Regions from separate parts of the Klebsiella sp. SYXHC3 genome, predicted to be linked through region 2. Evidence: predicted binding sites of a transcription regulator. Region 2 holds the regulator's gene; each other region holds the start of a gene.
What was found. The regulator CRP, encoded in region 2, controls carbon source genes, mostly activating them, when cyclic AMP is high. The targets are predictions, from matches to a motif close to ATGTGANNNNNNTCACAT.
Positions count from the first base shown of each region.

Region 1: AC2CGP_RS19485 (YjcB family protein) is a predicted target of CRP. The motif match lies at 2,933-2,950, and genes of this name have one in related genera.
Region 3: deoC (deoxyribose-phosphate aldolase) is a predicted target of CRP. The motif match lies at 1,630-1,647, and genes of this name have one in related genera.

Region 1 covers NZ_JBXUNG010000009.1:55,022-60,061, reverse strand. The annotation lists gene soxR (redox-sensitive transcriptional activator SoxR) at 68-526, opposite strand; gene soxS (superoxide response transcriptional regulator SoxS) at 612-941, shown strand; gene AC2CGP_RS19490 (EAL domain-containing protein) at 926-2,530, opposite strand; gene AC2CGP_RS19485 (YjcB family protein) at 3,082-3,363, shown strand; gene iraM (anti-adapter protein IraM) at 3,431-3,790, opposite strand; gene AC2CGP_RS19475 (MltF family protein) at 4,241-5,040, shown strand, end outside.
Region 2 covers NZ_JBXUNG010000002.1:460,152-465,191, reverse strand. The annotation lists gene AC2CGP_RS09165 (hydrolase) at 1-808, shown strand, start outside; gene AC2CGP_RS09160 (YheU family protein) at 805-1,023, shown strand; gene AC2CGP_RS09155 (phosphoribulokinase) at 1,096-1,965, shown strand; gene AC2CGP_RS09150 (OsmC family protein) at 2,028-2,432, opposite strand; gene crp (cAMP-activated global transcriptional regulator CRP) at 2,737-3,369, shown strand; gene AC2CGP_RS09140 (YccS/YhfK family putative transporter) at 3,420-5,040, shown strand, end outside.
Region 3 covers NZ_JBXUNG010000012.1:74,984-80,023, forward strand. The annotation lists gene deoA (thymidine phosphorylase) at 1-598, opposite strand, end outside; gene deoC (deoxyribose-phosphate aldolase) at 712-1,491, opposite strand; gene AC2CGP_RS21665 (metal-dependent hydrolase) at 1,900-2,685, opposite strand; gene AC2CGP_RS21670 (patatin-like phospholipase family protein) at 2,682-3,755, opposite strand; gene AC2CGP_RS21675 (DUF1328 domain-containing protein) at 3,907-4,068, opposite strand; gene osmY (molecular chaperone OsmY) at 4,192-4,803, opposite strand; gene prfC (peptide chain release factor 3) at 5,021-5,040, opposite strand, start outside.

The sequences.
Region 1 (5,040 bases), on a different contig from region 2:
AAGACAAAGACCGGAAAACAACTAAAGCGCCCTGTTGTGGCGCTTTAGTTTTTTGCAGGTATCACCATTAATCCTCTTCCAGCAGGCGTGCGCCGGTCCCCTCTTCACCCAACTTATCTCCAGGGTTGCGTAACGGACAATCGCGGCGCGATAAACAGCCGCAACCGATGCAGCCGTCGAGCTGGTCGCGCAACGCGGTCAGGGTGTGAATACGCCGGTCCAGCTCCTCCCGCCATTGCGACGACAGCTGTTTCCACTCTTTGGCGCTCAGATTATGCCCTTCCGGCAGGACGCCGAATGCCTCGCCGATGGTCGCCAGCGGAATACCAATACGTTGCGCAATCTTGATGATAGCGACCGCACGCAGCACATCGCGGCGATATCGCCGCTGATTGCCCGCGTTGCGCTGGCTGCGGATAAGCCCTTTGCTTTCATAAAAGTGCAGCGCCGAGACGGCGACGCCGGTTCGTTTCGCCACTTCCCCAGGGGAGAGCAGCATTTTGATACGGGTTGGTTTCTTTTCCATAAAAGCGCTTTACCTCAAGTTAACTTGAGGAATTATACTCGCCAGCAGACAAAACGACGAATCGAGAATTGAGAGAGGCCGCTTTATGTCCCATCAGGATATTATCCAAACGCTTATTGAATGGATTGATGAACATATCGATCAACCACTTAACATTGATGTAGTCGCTAAAAAATCGGGATACTCGAAATGGTATCTACAGCGGATGTTCCGTACCGTCACCCACCAAACGCTGGGTGATTACATTCGCCAGCGCCGGCTACTGCTCGCCGCTGAGGCGCTAAGGACCACGCAACGCCCTATTTTTGATATTGCGATGGATTTGGGATACGTCTCGCAACAGACGTTCTCACGGGTGTTCCGCCGGGAGTTCGATCGCACTCCCAGCGACTACCGTCATCAGATTTCCGCCTGACGACCGTCGTGCGGCGGACGCAGTAAGATCGGGGATTTCGCCAGCCACTGGATAAACTCCTGTGGCGGCATTGCCCTGGCAAAATGCCAACCCTGACAAAACTGCACGCCGCGCTTAAGCAACCAATCCACCTGATCCAGCGTTTCTACCCCTTCAGCGATGGTTTTTAAACGCAGGCTACGCGCCATGTCGATGATATGCTCGGCAATCAGGTGGCTGGTGCTATTAGTCGTCAGCGTATCGATAAAAGATTTATCAATCTTCAGAATATCGACGTTGAGCGAATAGAGATTGTGCAGGTTGGAATAACCGGTACCGAAATCATCAATAGCTATCTCATAGCCCGCTTCGCGGAAAGCCTGGATCACCGGCGTGGTTTTCGGCACATCGATAAACCCCCTTTCGGTGACTTCAATTTTGATTTGCTTCACGCAAACTGCATAGCTGCGCGCTTTCTCAGTGATCTGTGCAATCAACCTCGCGGAGTGGAAATCCGAGGCCGAAAGATTAATCGCGATATAGAGCTGCGGGTGTCGGGACAAATATTCGCCAAGATCGTTGAACAACTCGTCAACTACGTAATCTGTGACCTGAGCAATCATGCCTGAGTTTTCCGCCAATGGAATAAACTCCGCCGGACTCATGACCGGACCATCAAATCCCGGCCAGCGTAGCAGCGCCTCGGCGCCGACGCAGCGATTATTCTTAATGTCGATAATGGGTTGATAATGCAGACATAGCTGGCGGTGGCTTAACGCCCGCAAGAGCTTATTACGCGGTGAATGATACTGCTGACGGCTGCGCGACCATACCATCAGAATCAATATGCTGCAGATGATCCCTAACGGCAGGGTCAAGGTGACCTGATCGTACAGGCTGGCATAATAGCTGGCGCGCGAGGTGGACATGATGACCGCAATCGGCCGAATCGAGGAATGAGCGACGGTATAAACCCGGCCATCCTGATTAAAAAAAGCGTCTTCGTGGCGGATAAGGCGGTGTAGTTCCCTGGCATCAACGTTTTTACTCACCGAGAAAAACATGTTCGTTTTGGTATCGAAGACGCCGTAGGCTAAGTCTCTATCACTGGAAATAACCGAGCTATAAGAGAGAGGATTAACCACCACGGCATAATGGCCGCGCTGCATATAATTCATATCATAGCCCGGATAAAACGGCGTATCGCGGTAGTAGTAAATAGAGACGTCGGGCTGGCGGGTGTAATTCGCCGCGGCTATTCTCCACCCCTCTTCGGGATGAACTGCAGTAGAACAGATGAATTTGTTACCGTTCGCGTAAATCAAGTCATCGACATACAGCAATCCGCGGACAATATTCAACATGTAATGCTGATGCTGCGGGGAACACAATTCCCCTGTAAACTGCATGGCCTTTTCGCGCGCCTGCTCGGATTCATGAATGACCATTTCCGTTTTTTGCAACGCCAGCTGCGAAAACGACTGCAATCTATCGGAGATTTCTTCCCGGGCTCTAATTTGCGCGAACCACAACGCCAACACCACCGGCAGCACAACCACCAGTATGGTGAAGAATATTTTGAACGCCTTATGCGGCGCGCTACGACTCATTTCCGCTTTTTATCCATGCGATACGCCTCAATCACGGTATAAGGGCAAAAACCAGGCATTACCGACTGTTATAAAAAACAGCGAATTTCAGCAACGAACACGTTTATGTAAAAACCTCACACCTAATAATGATGAATCATACTTACTTATAGATGGATCGAGAAACATTCTCGTAATAATTAAGACACTAGCCACTTACTAATTCGGTTTCTCCGTACAATTACTCGTAATAAGTAACAAAACCCGTAGAACAATTATCGGCAGTCTACGCCCAGCCCTTAGCAGCGTCGAAAAACAGACGCCAGACAAGCTGGCGTACATCCCCTCGGCATTAACCACAGTTATTTTATGGTTTTAAAATGTCAAAAAAGGTCATTTTTTGTCTGGCGAATAAATCAGCAAATGTGATATAGTTCACACAAGTTGATGAAACAAAACTTTCGTTTCATCACTCCCTGAAGTGCCCCCAGATAGCCAGAGCGTCTCATTAATTGATAATCGCGCCAGGTTGTCTAAGGCCCCCGACTTTCATTGAGAGATAGGATAAGTTAATGGCTTCCATTACTACCAGTGTCGTTCTTTTGCGCTGGCCCCTGGTGAGCGCAGTATTGATGTTCCTGGCCAGCTCGCTGAATATTCAATTACGTAAAAGCGACTATGCCGGTTTAGCGATTATTTGTAGCTGTCTGGGCCTCGCTGCCGCCTGTTGGTTTGCTACCGGCTTGTTAGGCATCACCATGGTGGATGTCGCCAAAATCTGGGGCAACATTAAAGACGTCATGGTTGAAGTCATGAGTCAGACGCCACCAGAATGGCCAATGATGATGACCTGATAAAAAAGCTTCCTACGGGAAGCTTTTTTATTTTCAGCAACAGTGAGGGCCTTCCCCGCGCCCCCGGCTAATATTGTTCGCATAACTGCGGCCGTAGACGCTCGTTTGGGCAGCGCTTAACTGCACAATATGATTGATAAAGACAAGATTCTGGTTCCGCGGCTTCAAAATTGTACGGGCAGATTGGCCGCTCTCTTAACGTTTCCCACTGTTTATCGTCATAACGCGTAATGTTATAAATTTTTAATGAATGATATTGATCATTAATTAAAACTTTAGAGGAAAAAAGTTTCATTGTTTCACCGGGAAGCAATAAAAGATCGGCTTCATACCAGATAATAAACTTCAGAAACCGCAGCCCCGATATTGACGAGAACGCAACGCCGGTATGCGGGCAGATAAGGGTGTTAAGAATAGTCCATTTCATCTTCCATCCTTGTAAGTAAAATCTGTGACGGGGAATTTAGTGATAGCACTCCTGGTCGTTATCCGCAAGGTAGCTTATTAATAGTGTGATATAGAACGAGGCTGGTACACATCGGTCATACCACTCATGAAGTAAGCTAATCCGGGCTTTCTACGAATTATGTATTAATACTAAAAAAACATAACCATGCAGAGTCTATAAATAACCTTACAATAGATTTTAAATAACAGACAAAAATATCATTTTGATAGTCCATCAGGTTAAATAAGTGATTAGCGATCACAAATAAAAAATATTCTACAGGGAGGGAGGCAGCTCCTTCTTTTGTATTATAGCGGAAACGGTAATACCTCTTCCGCCGTACCGACGCAATGGAGGTAAGCAGAAAAAGACGCGGGAGAGCGTATGCATTGTCTAAAATATAATCATCTCCCTGCAGAGTGTCGCATCATGAACATCTTCGGTTTTCAGCGTCGCCTGGCGACGCTTTCCGCCTGCCTTCTCGCCTTACTGTTTGCCGTCTCAGCCCCGGTATCTTCGACGGAAAAACCGCCGCCGTTGCAAAATGATAAAGCTGAACTGGCTATCAATATGGATCACATCATGCAGCCGCAAAAAGGCGATCTTCCCGACATGATCAACCGACGGGCGATCCGAGTGCTAACGACTTACAGCAAGACATTCTTTTTTATCGACAAAGGTACCCAACGCGGCGCTACCCACGATCTTTTCATCGCTTTAGAAAAAGATCTCAATAATCAGCTCGCAAAAGAGAAGAAGCTGAAGCAGAAACACCTCAAAGTGCGGATCGTTTTCATCCCGGTCACGCGGGATAACCTGTTCAAAGCGCTAAATGAAGGCAAGGGGGATATCGCCGCCGCCAATCTCACGATTACCTCGTCGCGTCAGGAGCAGGTCGCCTTTACCACCCCGCTCTATAGCGATGTCAAAGAACTGTTGGTATCGGGGCCATCATCGCCCGACGTGAAAAACCTGGAGCAGCTTTCCGGTAAAACCGTGTTTGTCCGCCGCTCCTCCAGCTATTACGAAAGTTTGCAGAGACTTAACGCCCGCTTCGCTAAAGCGTCGCTGCCGCCGGTTATTCTGCAGGAAGCGCCAGAGGCGCTCGAAGATGAGGATCTTCTCGAAATGCTCAATGCCGGCCTGATTCCCCTGATCGTAGTGGATCGCCATAAGGCGCTTTTCTGGAAACAGGTGTTTCCAAAAATTCAGGTGCATGACGACATTGT
Region 2 (5,040 bases):
CAAACCGCGGCTGGTGGTTTTTCACGGTCTGGAAGGCAGCCTGCATAGCCCTTACGCCCACGGTTTAATTCACGCCGCCATGCAGCGCGGCTGGCTCGGGGTGGTGATGCATTTTCGCGGCTGCAGCGGCGAGCCGAATCGCAACAGTCGTATTTATCACTCTGGCGAAACGGAAGACGGCACCTGGTTCCTGCACTGGTTGCGGCGTGAATTCGGCGCCGCGCCGACGGCGGCGGTAGGCTATTCGCTTGGCGGCAACATGCTGGGCTGTCTGCTGGCGAAAGAAGGCGACAATATTCCGCTCGATGCGGCCGTCATTGTCTCGGCGCCCTTTATGCTGGAAGCCTGCAGCTACCATATGGATAAAGGATTTTCGCGCGTCTATCAACGTTACCTGCTCAACCTGCTGAAAGCCAACGCCTCGCGCAAGCTGAAAGCCTATCCAGGCTCGCTGCCGGTGGATCTTCGCCAGCTCAAAAGCATGCGCCGCATCCGCGAATTCGACGACATGATCACCGCCAAAATCCACGGTTTCGCCGATGCGCTAGACTATTACCGACAGTGCAGCGCGATGCCGCGCTTAAGCGATATCACCAAGCCGACGCTGATCATTCACGCAAAAGACGATCCATTTATGGACCATCATTCAATACCGCCGCAGGAACAGCTGCCGGCTAACGTCGAATATCAGCTCACGGAACAAGGCGGCCACGTTGGCTTTGTCGGCGGTACGCTGCGAAAACCGCAAATGTGGCTGGAGCAACGTATTCCGGATTGGTTAACCCGCTGGCTGGGAGGACAAGCATGATTATTCCCTGGCAGGATCTCGATCCCGAAACGCTGGATAATCTGATTGAAAGCTTTGTGTTGCGCGAAGGCACCGATTATGGTGAACATGAACGTTCGCTTGCCGATAAAGTCGCCGATGTAAAACAGCAGCTTAAAACCGGGGAGGCCGTACTGGTGTGGTCAGAACTGCACGAGACGGTCAACATCATGCCCCGCAAGATGTTTAACGGCTAAGCGCCATGCCCCTCTAACCGCGAGAGCCTGGCGCGATACGGCGACACACCATCACTTAATCAGGGAGTTGTTATGTCTGCCAAACATCCAGTGATCGCAGTCACGGGCTCCAGCGGCGCGGGCACCACCACCACCAGCCTCGCGTTTCGCAAAATTTTCTCGCAGCTGAACCTGCATGCCGCGGAGGTCGAAGGGGATAGCTTCCATCGCTATACTCGCCCGGAAATGGACATGGCGATCCGCAAAGCGCGCGATCAGGGCAAACACATCAGCTACTTCGGCCCGGAAGCCAACGACTTCAGCCTGCTTGAACGCACCTTTTTAGAGTACGGCGAATTCGGCAAGGGCCAGTCGCGAAAATATCTCCATACCTATGATGAAGCGGTTCCCTGGAATCAGGTTCCCGGCACCTTTACCCCGTGGCAGCCGCTGCCTGAACCGACCGACGTGCTGTTTTATGAGGGGCTGCACGGCGGCGTGGTGACGCCGCAGCATGACGTGGCGAAACATGTCGACCTGCTGGTCGGCGTGGTGCCGATCGTCAACCTTGAATGGATCCAGAAGCTCATTCGCGATACCAGCGAACGCGGCCATTCGCGCGAAGCGGTGATGGACTCGGTGGTACGTTCGATGGAAGACTATATCAATTTCATCACCCCCCAGTTCTCACGCACCCATATCAACTTCCAGCGCGTGCCGACGGTCGATACCTCGAATCCATTTGCCGCCAAAGGCATTCCATCGCTCGACGAAAGCTTCGTGGTGATTCACTTTCGCAATTTGCAGGGGATTGATTATCCCTGGCTGTTGGCGATGCTACAGGGGTCGTTTATCTCGCATATGAACACCCTGGTGGTGCCGGGCGGTAAGATGGGGCTGGCGATGGAGCTCATTATGGCGCCGCTGGTCGAGCGCTTGATGGAAGGCAAAACCATTAGTTAAGGGCAAAATAAAACCCCGGTCGCCGTGCTGCCGGGGTTAGCGTCCCGCTACGTCAATTCGTCTCAGGCTTCGATGACTTCGTAAGAGTGGGTGATGTTGACCGCCTTTTCCAGCATCAGCGCCACCGAGCAGTACTTCTCCGCGGATAAATCCACCGCCCGGGACACCGCCGCATCCTTCAGCTCTTTACCGGTGACGATAAAGTGCAGATTGATATGGGTGAACAGGCGCGGCGCCTCTTCACGGCGTTCAGAGGTCAGCTTCACTTCGCAGTTGGTGACGTTTTGACGCCCTTTTTGCAGGATAGACACCACGTCAATTGCGCTACAGCCGCCCGCCGCCATTAACACCATTTCCATCGGGCTGGGCGCTTTGTCCCCGGAGTTGCCATCCATTAAAATCTGGTGGCCGGAGGCCGACTCACCGATGAAGGTTAGACCTTCCACCCATTTCACACGCGCTTGCATAAAATTTAACTCCGCTGTTGCAATTTTCCTGACAGATTACGCGCACATAACAAATCTCGCAACGGAAGGCGACCTGGGTCATGCTGAAGCGAGACACCAGGAGACATGCGGTGAAAGCTATGCTAAAACAGTCTGGATGCTACAGTAATACATTGATGTACCGCATGTATGCTGAGGAGTTCACATTACAGGCTGCATAAATTGAGCAGCCAGCTTCCCAGGCATAGGGAAAAATACGATTGCATGCCCGGATGCCGTGTAGTGTCGGCGTCCGGAGATAGCTTATAACAGAGGATAACCGCGCATGGTGCTTGGCAAACCGCAAACAGACCCTACCCTTGAATGGTTCTTGTCTCATTGCCACATTCATAAGTACCCATCAAAGAGCACGCTGATTCACCAGGGTGAGAAAGCGGAAACGCTTTACTACATCGTAAAAGGCTCCGTGGCTGTACTCATCAAGGATGAAGAAGGTAAAGAGATGATCCTCTCTTACCTCAACCAGGGCGATTTCATCGGTGAATTAGGCCTGTTTGAAGAAGGTCAGGAACGTAGTGCCTGGGTACGTGCGAAAACCGCATGTGAAGTGGCCGAGATCTCTTACAAAAAATTCCGTCAGTTAATCCAGGTGAACCCGGACATCCTGATGCGCCTCTCCTCGCAGATGGCGCGTCGTCTGCAGGTCACTTCCGAGAAAGTCGGTAACCTTGCTTTCCTCGACGTGACGGGCCGTATCGCTCAGACCTTACTGAATCTGGCGAAACAGCCTGATGCCATGACTCACCCGGACGGGATGCAGATCAAAATCACCCGCCAGGAAATTGGCCAGATCGTCGGTTGCTCTCGTGAAACCGTCGGCCGTATTCTGAAGATGCTGGAAGATCAAAACCTGATCTCGGCACACGGTAAAACTATCGTCGTCTACGGTACCCGTTAAGTCGCTAAACGGCGTATTGCTCCGCGCAGTACGCCGTTTTTGTTTCTCCCATGTGGCGCAGGCTGATTTACCACCCGGAAGTCAACTATGCACTGCGGCAAACGCTGGTGCTGTGTCTACCTGTGGCCATCGGGCTTCTGCTCGGCCATCTGCAGCAAGGGCTGCTGTTCTCTTTAGTTCCCGCCTGTTGCAATATTGCCGGTCTCGACACCCCGCATAAACGTTTTTTCAAACGCCTGATCGTTGGCGGCTGCCTGTTTGCCGGCAGCAGCCTGATTGTGCAATTGCTTCTGGCGCGCGACATCCCGTTGCCGCTTATCCTCAGCGCGCTGGCGCTGATTCTCGGCGTGACGGCGGAAATCAGCTCGCTACACGCTCGCCTGTTGCCGGCATCGCTTATCGCCGCCATTTTTACCTTAAGCCTGGCCGGCAATATGCCCATCTGGGAGCCGCTGCTTATCTATGCGCTGGGAACCTTGTGGTACGGACTCTTTAACTGGTTCTGGTTTTGGCTCTGGCGAGAGCAGCCGCTGCGCGAGTCGTTAAGCCTGCTTTACCGCGAACTGGCTAACTATTGCGAGGCCAAATATAGCCTCCTGACGCAGCACACTGATCCGACGACCTCCCTGCCGCCGCTGCTTACCCGCCAGCAGAAGGTAGTCGATTTAATTACCCAGTGCTATCAGCAGATGCATATGTTAGCCGCCAACCAGCGTAGCGATCATAAGCGACTGCTGCGCGCGTTCCAGGTTGGGCTGGATCTGCAGGAACATATTTCAGTGAGCCTGCACCAGCCGGAAGAGGTGCAAAAACTGGTGGAGCGCAGCCATGCGGAAGCGGTCATCCGCTGGAACGCGCAGACCGTCGCCGCTCGTCTGCGGGTGCTGGCGGATGATATTCTCTACCACCGCTACCCGCGCCGCTTTCAGATGGATAAGCAAATCGGCGCGCTGGAAAAAATCGCCTATCAGCATCCCGATAACCCAGTTGGCCAGTTCTGCGCCTGGCACTTCAGTCGTATCGCCCGCGTGCTACGTACTCAGCGCCCGCTGTACGCACGTAACCTGATGGCGGACAAAGAACGACGCCTGCCGCTGCTACCGGCCCTGAAGAACTACCTGTCATTGAAATCCCCGGCGCTGCGCAACGCCGCGCGCATCAGCGTAATGTTGAGCATCGCCAGCCTGATGGGCAGCGCCCTGCACCTGCCGAAGCCTTACTGGATCCTGATGACCGTGCTGTTCGTGACGCAAAACGGTTACGGCGCCACCCGCGTGCGGATTGTCCACCGGGCGGCAGGCACCCTGGCGGGCCTGGTGATCGCCTGGCTGACCTTACACTTCCACGTACCGGAGAGCTATACGTTAAGCGGTATGTTGTTCATCACGCTGCTGAGCTATCTCATCATTCGTAAACACTACGGCTGGGCGATGGTGGGCTTTACCGTCACCGCGGTATACACCCTGCAGTTGCTAACGCTTAACGGCGAGCAGTTCATCGTCGCCCGCTTTATCGATACCATCATTGGCTGTCTGATCGCCTTTGGCGGGATGGTCTGGCTATGGCCGCAATGGCAGAGCGGCCTGCTGCGTAAAAACGCCCACGATGCTCTGGAGGCCGATCAGGAGGCTATTCGGCTGATACTTAGCGCCGATCCGCAGGCCCCGGCGT
Region 3 (5,040 bases), on a different contig from region 2:
CCAGCGCGTCCAGACCTTCCGCCAGTTTCTTGGCCAGAATAGACGCGGTAATCAGCGGGATGGAATCCACCGTCGCGGTAATATCGCGGGTGGCATAGAAACGTTTGTCAGCCGGCGCGAGCGAGCTGGTCTGCCCGATAATCGCCACGCCGACATCTTTAATAATTTCGCGGAAACGCGCGTCGTCCGGGAAAATATCAAAACCCGGGATCGCTTCCAGTTTATCAAGCGTACCGCCGGTATGGCCGAGACCACGCCCGGAGATCATCGGTACGTAACCGCCGCAGGCGGCAACCATTGGCCCCAGCATCAGCGAGGTGACGTCACCCACGCCGCCGGTCGAGTGTTTATCGACGATCGGGCCGTTGAGGTTAAGGCTTTTCCAGTCGAGAACGGTTCCTGAATCCCGCATCGCCATGGTCAGCGAGACACGTTCCGGCATAGACATATCATGGAAGAAGATGGTCATCGCCAGCGCGGCGATCTGTCCTTCAGAGATAGTATTATCGCGGATACCGTTGATGAAAAAGCGAATTTCTTCATCGCTTAATACATGACCATCACGTTTTTTACGAATAATTTCTTGTGCGAGAAACACGGTAACCTCCCAAATAGTATAAATTGCCGGATGGCGGCGCGAGCGCCTTATCCGGCCTACAGGCATCCATTCGTAGGCCGGATAAGCGCAGCACCATCCGGCGTATCAAGGGATTAGTAGCTGCTGGCGCTCTTACCGTCGCCGTGACCCAGGGCTTTCAGCAGGCTAGCCAACAGGCTGGATGCGCCGAAACGGTAGTGACGGGAATCGGCCCAGTCGGCGCCGAACAGTTCATCAGCAATCGCCAGGAACTGTTGCGCATCTTCCGCGCTGCGCACGCCGCCGGCAGGTTTAAAGCCAACGGTTTTCTCAACGCCCATATCGCGGATCACTTCCATCATGATGCGCGCGCTTTCCGGCGTCGCATTCACCGGCACTTTACCGGTAGAAGTTTTGATGAAATCCGCGCCCGCTTTAATAGAGATTTCAGACGCCTTACGAATCAGCGCTTCTTCTTTCAGTTCGCCGGTTTCGATGATCACTTTCAGCAGCACATTCGCCGCCGCACAGGCTTCTTTACAGGCTTTCACCAGATCAAAACCCACCTGCTCGTTACCCGCGATCAGCGCGCGGTACGGGAAAACCACATCCACTTCATCCGCGCCATAAGCGATTGCCGCGCGGGTTTCCGCCAGCGCGATATCGATATCGTCATTACCATGCGGGAAGTTAGTCACCGTCGCGATGCGGATATCCGGCGTTCCTTGTTCGTTCAGCGTCTTACGGGCAATCGGGATAAAACGCGGGTAGATGCAGACCGCAGCGGTATTTCCCACCGGCGTTTTCGCCTGATGACACAGAGCGATCACCTTCTCATTGGTGTCGTCATCGTTCAGGGTGGTCAGATCCATCAGTTTCAACGCGCGCAGGCTGCTTGCTTTCAAATCAGTCATTTCATACTCCGACGGCGTATTGCCGGTTCAATAGTTTGTTCACCTTGCGAGCCTGTTACTATTGTAACAACCGCTCGCCATTACACTTCGACATTCATCACAGTTAATGAAAACTAATTACTAATTTGCATTACTGTAACGTGATAAAAATCACAATTAACCAGCAATTCCCGCCAGCCTCACCGTCATCTCCTGTTTAAGCATAATCGGCAAACCGAAGTTCATGGTGATGTTATTATTCTAACATATCAAAACGAGTTATCTCGACGTCATGGCGCACAAATTGTGCAAATCCTGGCCATAAATATACTTTCTGATTGAAACTTAATGGATTTTATATTTATAAAAAATGATGGGATTGTCACACCCGACCAGAACCGGGGACGACGTTGTCCAGTATGTGGGTCGTTAGAGGGTTAGCGCGGTAAAGAGGTTTTTGGTATTCGCCAGTAGTGCCGCTTCAATTTCCTGCGCCGGTTCCGCGCGCAGTTCGCAGAGCGAGTCAAAGACGCGGGCCGCCTGTTCCGGGCGGTTCGGCTGTCCCTGAAAACCATTCAGCGGCATATCCGGAGCATCGGTTTCCAGCAGCAGCGAAGAAAGCGGCAGACGCGCCATAACATCGCGAGTTTTGCTGGCGCGGGGATAGGTAATGGTACCGCCAACGCCAATCTTATAGCCCAGCTGTACAAAACGTTCCGCCTGCTGCAGGCTGCCGGCAAAACCATGCACCACCCCGGCGCGCGGCAGGTTATGTTTTTTTAGCAACATCGCCAGCTTATCGTGGGTGCGGCGCGAATGCAGGATCACCGGCAAATCGTAACGCTTTGCCAGCCGCAACTGCGCTTCCAGCAGCGCCTGTTGGCGATCGTATTGCGGATCGTCGCGGTAGAGATCGAGGCCAATCTCCCCGACGGCCACGAGTTTCGGATGACGCTGTGCAAGATAGCTTTCCAGTTGCGCTAACCCGCGGTCATCATGCTGTTCGATAACAATGGGATGCATCCCTAACGCGGCATACAGCGGCTCGTGTTGCTCCGCCAGCGCCAGCACGCGAGCAAAGCGCGCGGCGGATATCGACGGCACGATTATGCGCCCAACGCCGGCCTGTGACGCCCGTGCGATACTCGCCGGTTCATCCTCTGTAAATGGGGGAAAATCGAAATGACAGTGGGTATCAATAAAGCGTAACGTCACGCCAGATCCTCGTTATTAAAGCTAGGGTCATTAGCCTGCGGCGCGGTGATAATCGCCTGTTGCGGCGTTTCGTTAGCTACCGGCAACGGCGGCACCACTACCGACGTCGGCATTGCCACACGCGGCGCATGACGTAACAGCGGCGGTTGCTCGGTCAGCAGTTTCCCTACCGTAGCGAGGAAGTAGCGGCCGCACTGGCGTCCGGTTTTATAATCTTCCAGCAGCGCCGGCAGACGGCTGCCAAGCGCCATACTGCGCAGCGGCCGCTGCGGATAGATTTCGAATATCCGCAGTTTACCCGGCGGTTTTTCAATAAACTGCTGCGTCGCGCGATAGGTGGTTTCGTGGTGCTGTACCAGGTTCACAAACGGCTGCAAACTGCTTTCCCCCAGCCAGCGCTCCATCCGTTTAAACCACTGCGGAGTGTAGAACATCTGCGAAGGGACGGTACGGATAACCACGATAGTCTGCGCGCCGCGGCGCGCCGCCTCCTGCACAGGGATCGCGTCGCTGACGCCGCCATCGAGATAATTCACGCCATCCAGCAGGACACCGCTACGGTAAAAACCTGGAATGGCGCTGGAGGCGCGGATCAGATCAAGCCAGGTCTGGCGGGTGGGGGAAAAATAGTTTGCCGTGTAGTCGTCACCGCGGCAGGCGCACATCCACAGCTCTTTACCCAGCGCGAACTGCTCCTCGGCATAGTTCATCGCCAGCGGCATTTGTTGTGCAGTGGAATCGACCAGCCAATCGAGATCGATAAGATTGCCGCCGCGTACGAAGCGCATCGGGTCAAAAAATTGCCGCGAGGTGGTGTAACGCGTAATGACTTTACGGGCGTAGCCCTGCTGATTACAGATATAAGCGGAGATGTTTTGCGCGCCAGCGGAAGTGCCTAGCATCAGGTCGAAAGGGTTAAATCCAGCGCGCATGAATTCGTCCAGAACCCCGGCTGTGAAAATACCTCTCTGACCACCGCCTTCGCACACCAGAGCCAATTTGCCTGGACGGAAGGGTTTTACCGCTAACGGGGCGATATTGCCCAACGTCACGGGAATGCGCTGCCCCACCCTGCTTTCCTGTTTGTTTATTTTCTGTCATTAAAGTAACGCAAATTGTCGTCCCCTGAAACCGCAAAAGCCAGTCACATTGACTGGCTTTATGTAAGACGTTATGTCATCACTGCGCGGTTATTGATTCACGCCTTTCGGCACATCGCCTCTAGGGTCGTTTTCGCCCGGTAAACAGGCTGACCAGGAAAATGATAATACCGACAACAAAGACGATTTTAGCCGCCCACGCCGCGGTACCCGCCAGACCACCAAAACCCAATGCGGCGGCAATTAACGCGATGATCAGAAAAATAATGCCCCATCTAAACATACTGTTCTCCTTACCATATGATTAACGGTCGCTTTTCTGCGCGCTCAGGCCGCGCATACATCAACCCTGCGTACAACTCGCTCAGCGGTCTCGCCGCTGGCGAATATCTTTTAATAAATACCCTTACTGCACTTTAAGATCGTTTTTCACGCTCTTAACACCGGTAACCGCTTTGGCAATGTCTGCCGCGCGATCGACCTGCTTGCTCGATTCCAGGGTTCCGGAGAGGTGTACCACCCCGTTGCTGGTTTCCACCGTCACCTTACGCGACGGAACGATATCGTCCGCGAGCAGTTTGGCTTTGACTTCGCTGGTGATTGCGGTGTCGCCGGCATAGCCCTTCAGGCTCGCGGATTTTTCACCCGCCACGGTCAGCTTGTCGCTTACCGAACTCACCCCTTCGACGCCTTTCGCCGCGCTAACGGCCTGTGATTTTTGCTCAGCGCTCTCCACCGTTCCGCTTAAGGTCACCACTTTGTTTTCCGTTTTCACCGAGATATCGGTGCTACGGATACTTTTGTCATCGATCAGCGCCGCTTTGACACGGGCGGTGATCGTGCTGTCATCCATAAAATCGCCAACCTTGTTGATCGATTTATCGACGCTTTCTCCGGCGCTGGTCGCGGCGGCCTTCGCGCTATCGGTTGCGGTAGTTTCCGCATAGGTCGAGGCGCTTATCAACGCTGAGCCTAAGAAGAGAGGCAGCAATAGCCTGGCGCTCTTTAGTCTGGTCATTGGTATGCCCTCACGATGTCTGCTTTGGTAAAACACATGGCTATTTATTCAGCCAGGTTTCTGAAAAGTGCTTAATAAATATAGTAGATGAGCGGAGATGCGGCGGAGGGTTTGAATAAAAAAGCTACGATTCGCGCAGATTTAAGAACTTTCTATGGTAAGGAGTGTGGCTGGAAAAACAGGCTGGAGCGCAGCATCGCCGCGCTCCAGAGAGATATTAGTGTTCGCGGGTTTTGC